2 linked regions of the Runella sp. SP2 genome follow. Each later gene encodes a partner of the first gene's protein in a complex. Links are inferred from orthologs where the notes say so. Each region holds a gene or a part of one and is shown on either strand. Other genes may lie near its edges. The genes, in order: accB and accD.

Region 1 (3,156 bases):
CTATTATTGACTATACCGACCGTACGACCTGCGTGTTGTTTGGGGACGGAGCAGGCGCTGTTTTGCTCGAACCTAACACCGAAGGGCTCGGAATTTTAGATACCATTATCAAATCAGACGGAGCTGGTCAGCCCTTCTTGCACCAAAAAGCAGGAGGAAGCCGCTTCCCCCCCACGCACGAAACGATTGACAAACGCTGGCACTATGCCTACCAAGATGGTCAGTCGGTATTTAAGTTTGCCGTTACCAATATGGCCGACGTTGCGGCTGAAATCATGGAGCGTAACCACCTCTCAGGCGACGACGTGGCGTGGTTGGTACCTCACCAAGCCAACAAACGCATCATTTCCGCAACGGCCAACCGCATGAAAGTCGGGATGGACAAAGTGATGCTGAACATTCATAAATACGGAAACACGACTGCGGCAACCATTCCTCTGTGTTTATGGGATTATGAATCGCAACTTAACAAAGGCGATAATCTCATTTTTGCTGCATTTGGAGGAGGCTTTACGTGGGGGTCGGTATATGTAAAATGGGCGTATTAACGAGGAAACTTCTCAATTCTCAAAAATCAAATTTCGATAAGAGGCTAGGATTATTCGTGGCCTTCAATCTAATGAATTAACGATTCATACTAAAATGGCAACAACTGCAGACATCCGTAATGGATTAGTAATTAATTTTAACCACGATTTGTTTCAAATTGTCGAGTTTCAACACGTTAAACCAGGTAAAGGGGCGGCTTTTGTACGTACAAAACTTAAAAGCCTTACCAGTGGTAAAGTGTTGGACAATACCTTTAACTCAGGGGTGGCAATCTACCCTGTGCGCGTAGAGCGCCGAGAGTTTCAATTCTTGTACAAGGACGAAGCTGGCTTCAACTTTATGGACAATGAATCGTTTGAGCAAATTTCAATCGACGAAAAATTGGTTGACGGGGCTGACTTGATGAAAGAAGGCCAAGTCGTAGAAATTTTATTGAATACTGAAAACGAAGCACCCCTCACGTGCGAACTTCCAGCCACAGTTGACTTGGAAGTAGTATATGCAGAGCCAGGCATTAAAGGCGATACTGCCAACAACCCTCGCAAGGCAGTAGAAGTAGAAACGGGAGCGCGCATCATGGTGCCTATGTTTATCGAACAAGGAGATAAAATCCGCATCAAAACAGCTACCAGAGAGTACTCAGAACGCGTTAAGTAAGACGAAAGTCTCCAACAACCTAACTTCAAACAACAATGGAAATTAAAGACATTCAGAAATTACTCGATTTCATTGCTCACTCTAGTTTGGACGAAGTAAACATCGAAACTGGTGAGTTTAAGGTAAGCGTAAAGCGCAACGCCGTGACTACCGTGGTTGCCGCTGCTCCTGCTCCCGTAGCCGCCGCGCCAGTAGTGGCCGCTCCTGCACCAGCAGCAGCACCCGCTCCTGCTAAAGCGGATGAATCGAAGTATTTGACCATCAAATCACCAATGATTGGTACTTTCTACCGTTCAGGCGGGCCAGATAAACCTTCGTTTGTAGAAGTAGGCGACGAAGTTGCAACTGGAAAAGTGGTTTGTATTGTAGAAGCGATGAAGCTTTTCAACGAAATCGAATCGGAAGTATCAGGTCGTATCGTAAAAGTATTGGTTGAAAATGCTACGCCTGTAGAATACGACCAGCCATTGTTCTTGGTAGAGCCTGCTTAACAATTTCCAAAAACTCATGTTCAAGAAAATACTAATCGCCAATCGCGGGGAGATTGCATTGCGCATTATCCGTACTTGCCGCGAAATGGGTATAAAAACAGTCGCTGTGTATTCCACTGCTGATCGTGATAGCCTTCACGTTCGTTTTGCAGATGAGGCTGTTTGTATTGGCCCTCCGCCAAGCCGACAATCATATTTGAGTATTCCAAATATCATTTCAGCCGCAGAAATTACCAATGCTGATGCCATTCACCCAGGCTACGGGTTTTTGTCAGAAAACGCTGAATTTTCGCGAATTTGTGCCGAATACGGCATCAAATTTATCGGAGCAACGGCCGAGCAAATTAATTTCATGGGGGATAAGTCAACCGCCAAAGCAACGATGAAGGCGGCGGGTGTACCAGTTATCCCAGGTTCAGAAGGTTTGTTGGAATCGGTGGAAGAAGGTAAAGCCTTGGCCAAAGAAATTGGCTATCCTGTTATTGTAAAAGCTACCGCGGGTGGTGGTGGCCGTGGGATGCGGATTATCAAAGATGAAAGTGAATTTCAGAAAGCATGGGACGATGCTAAAATGGAATCAGGAGCAGCCTTCGGAAATGATGGCTTGTACCTTGAGAAGTTTGTAGAAGAGCCGCGCCACATCGAAATTCAGGTAGTAGGTGACCAATATGGCACCGTTTGCCACCTTTCTGAACGCGATTGCTCGATTCAGCGTCGTCACCAAAAATTGGTCGAAGAAACGCCATCACCAATTGTATCCCCAGAGCTTCGTGAGCGCATGGGCGAAGCGGCTATCCGTGGAGCGTCAGCGATTGCCTACGAAGGAGCAGGAACGATTGAGTTTTTGGTGGATAAATACGGCGAGTTTTATTTCATGGAAATGAACACACGTATTCAGGTAGAACACCCAATCACGGAGGAAGTGACTGATTTTGATCTTATTAAAGAGCAAATTAAAGTAGCTGCTGGTGAGCGTATTTCGGGTCAAAATTACTCGCCAAAGCTGTATGCGATGGAGTGTCGTATCAACGCCGAGGACCCTGCCAACGGTTTCCGCCCAAGTCCAGGAAAAATTACGCAGTTGCATTTCCCTGGTGGACACGGGGTTCGTATCGACAGCCACGTATATGCAGGTTATACGATTCCGCCAAACTATGACTCAATGATTGCAAAAGTAATCGTGAGTGGTCAGTCGCGGGAAGAAGTAACAACCCGTATGAAGCGCGCCTTGCAAGAGTTTGTAATTGAAGGTATCAAAACGACGATTCCTTTCCACATTCGCTTGATGGACGATGCAGGCTTCCAATCGGGAATGTTTACGACAAAATACCTCGAAACATTTGATTTTAGTGGTTTGTAATAAAGCACAAAACGGAGTTTCTGTTGCTTAAAATAAACATGGAAAGCGGGCTGTACGGCCCGCTTTTTTTATGCTATCCCAATTAGGATTACAAAGTCG
Region 2 (3,067 bases), 1.1 Mb from region 1 along the record:
AAATTAATGAGTTAGCTTCTAATAATATAAGACAAAATTAAGGAAGAATAAGGGAAGTATCAAAAGAGTTGTTTCCACGTCCCTTTGATTCTGTTGTATTTGAGGGTGCTCGGAAGAGCTTTCCACCAATATTTATTGATAGTCACGGCAAAAGACGGTTGCATGTAACAATTGATGGCACAACCCTCGCAAGCAGGAAGACGGCCTTCTAGTGCGACTAACTTTTGAACTTCGTCAGAGAGATATAGCTCATATAAATTATTCTCAATCGCAAATTCTTTCAGCCCTAAATGATAACAGGGTAGTACGAGTTTGTTTTCAGGAGAAATGACAATGGTAGTACTACCAGCAAGGCAAATGGGGGAATCTGTGTGGTTTCCACCATCAAGACGTAACTGAATGAAGGCATCATTGAGATAAACATTGCTTTTTTTTCCCCACTGCCTAAGCTGCTGTAATGCCGCTGGAGACAGCTGTGAGCCCACTTTATTGTACTCAAAGACGGGATTTAGGATAAGTACAAGGCCGTGAGGTTTGCATATTTCTTGCCAAACCTTTTCTATCTGGTGAATATTCGACTCAAAAACGGTAAAAAGTATGTCTGGACGCTCTCCCAACGACTTCGCGATTTGGATAGACTCCATGACTTTGTCGAAACATTTTACCCCTCGGGATAAATCATGTTCGTCTCGCTCAGGAGAATCAAGAGAAAAATGGAGCATGTCAACCAACCCCCGAAGGCGATTGGCATATTTAGGATATAACAGGCAGTTGGTGGTAATGGTAGTCAACAGACCCAGCCGTTTACATTCCTTTAGCAGCTCGTCAAGCTGACGATGTAATAATGGTTCTCCTCCTGTGAAGTCAACGACTTTCACCCCTAATCGTTTCAGGGCAGCAAGATTAGCTTTGGCTTCTTGGAGGGTTATGTATGGTGAAGGTCGCTCCCAAATGTCACAAAAACTACAAGCGGCGTTACAGCGATACGTCACATAGTAATTACACAAGACAGGGTGGGATACAAGACGCATAGGGTGCAATAAAACTTTCTGGAAAGCTTTATACTTTCCAGAAAGTGGGAGTTTATTGAAGCATTCGTAGTAAACTCGCAAGCTTATCTTTTAAATCTTTGCGATCGACGATAAAATCTAGGAAGCCGTGTTCTAAGACAAATTCTGCACTTTGAAAACCTTTGGGCAAATCTTTACCAATGGTTTCGCGAATAACACGTGGTCCCGCAAATCCAATAAGTGCGCCAGGTTCGGCAATATTAAAATCACCTAACATGGCATAGGATGCCGTAACACCACCAGTAGTGGGATCTGTAAGTAAAGATATATAAGGAATTTTTGCCTCCGACAAGAGCGCAAGCTTGGCCGAAGTTTTTGCCATTTGCATTAATGAATAGCCTGCTTCCATCATTCGTGCGCCACCAGAGCGAGAAATCATCAAAAACGGCATTTTGTTTTGCAATGCGTGGTCAATCCCTCTGGCTATCTTCTCTCCTACTACCGAGCCCATAGAACCACCAATAAAGTTGAAATCCATGCAACTTACCACAATGTCGAGCTCATCCATTTTCCCATAAGCGGTACGCACGGCATCTTTTAATCCTGTTTTCTTTACGGTGTCACGGATACGATCGGGATACTTCTTTGTATCTTCAAAATTCAGAGGATCTCCCGAGAGCATATTGGCATCGAGTTCGGTGTATTCTGCATTGTCAAAAAGAACTGAGAAATAGGCTTCCGAACCAATTTTTTCGTGATAATTACATTTTACGCACGTATAAGCATTGACTTTATGTTCGCGAGTGTGCATAACATGCTTGCAGCTAGGGCACTGATACCAAAGCCCATCAGGAGCTTCGCGTTTCATTTCGGTGGGCGTCTGAATGCCCCTTTCTTTTCTAGTAAACCAAGACATGAGTTAGATTCGAGTTTTGATTTGTGTACATTGAGTTTAGATAAGACGCTGATAATCAAACTCAATAGTGTTTTGAGCCTTTTAAAGGCCGCGCCAAAGATACATAAGAAATCAATCTATGTGTCAAAGTGATAGATAATACTTGCGTTTTGACTCAGGAAAACGTTCAATAGCGTACCGTAATGCGGTTCGAGGCATTTGTTGGGTATGGGTATCTAAAAACTCTTCAAGGACAAGCTCGTCACGTTTTCCTACCTCGCGCAACATCCACCCTACTGCTTTGTGGATAAGATCGTGAGAATGAGATAATAGAAGCTCTGCAATACGCAAGGTGTCACTAAATTGATTGTGTTTGATAAAATACCAAGTGGATACCATTGCCACGCGTTGCGCCCAAAGATGAGGGCGTTGTGCCAAGTCATAAAGAATGCTGCGGTCTTGTTTCAATAAATAAGCACCAACAATATCGCGGCAGGTGACATCTACCAAATCCCAATTGTTGATGTAATCAAGGTGCGTAAGGTAAAAATCAAAAATTTGTTTCTGAGCGGTGGGGTCTTTTTTTGATTTCTGAAAATGCTTCATTAAACCAATCAAAGAAGCCATTCTAATTTCGTGATAAGGGCTAATAAGAAGCGCTTGCCATTCTGAAATAGACAGGTACGCGTATTTTGCAACCACAGACCGTATTTCGGGCATGGTAATGCCTAAAAATAAATCTCCTTCTCCATATTGGCCTTTCCCTGTTTTAAAAAAGCGCGAAAGAAAGGCAGCCTTTTCGGGGCTGCCTAGGGAGTATAAATCTTTTTGAATCGAATCAATTCCTGCCATTTTACCTTTTGTGCTTGTCTAAAACAATCTGAATGAACACTTCGTCAGGTGAATTTGGTTTTTGGAATAAAACAACGTTTTGACGCAGGAAAGCAGGTTTGTCGAGTTCTTTCTCCGAATATTTTCCAAAGGAAATATCGTGCACAAGGCGACGCAAAATTTCGGGGTCTTCCTGTGGTTCTTCAGGTGTTTTTTCAACAACTGGCGGTTTCGGCGGTTTTGGTGGCTCCTCAAAGGCAGGTTTTGGCGGCTGGGTTTGTTGTACTTCCACCTTTGGCAGCTCTTGCACAGGCTTTGTTACCTCAATTTT

What was found.
Region 2: the proteins of accB (region 1) and accD are in contact, whole or in part, in a solved structure (PDB 8UXZ), measured with the Escherichia coli proteins. The link is inferred for Runella sp. SP2 from one-to-one orthologs.

What each region holds. Positions count from the first base shown.
Region 1 is NZ_CP031030.1:6,917,662-6,920,817, forward strand. What follows is about bases 147-2,969. They hold accB (acetyl-CoA carboxylase biotin carboxyl carrier protein), read left to right. Parts: upstream 147-1,241; coding sequence 1,242-1,697; downstream 1,698-2,969. Other genes in these bases: DTQ70_RS27850 (beta-ketoacyl-ACP synthase III), read left to right, coding at 147-548; efp (elongation factor P), read left to right, coding at 643-1,206; accC (acetyl-CoA carboxylase biotin carboxylase subunit), read left to right, coding at 1,714-2,969. Outside these bases: more of DTQ70_RS27850, read left to right, coding at 1-146; more of accC, read left to right, coding at 2,970-3,057; DTQ70_RS27870 (dienelactone hydrolase family protein), read right to left, coding at 3,146-3,156. UniProt on the Escherichia coli protein: This protein is a component of the acetyl coenzyme A carboxylase complex; first, biotin carboxylase catalyzes the carboxylation of the carrier protein and then the transcarboxylase transfers the carboxyl group to form malonyl-CoA.
Region 2 is NZ_CP031030.1:5,853,124-5,856,190, forward strand. Bases 6-2,739 are described here. They hold accD (acetyl-CoA carboxylase, carboxyltransferase subunit beta), read right to left. Parts: upstream 1,927-2,739; coding sequence 1,084-1,926; downstream 6-1,083. Other genes in these bases: DTQ70_RS23540 (radical SAM protein), read right to left, coding at 60-1,031; DTQ70_RS23550 (DNA alkylation repair protein), read right to left, coding at 2,050-2,739. Also shown: more of DTQ70_RS23550, read right to left, coding at 2,740-2,757; cell division protein FtsZ, read right to left, coding at 2,759-3,067.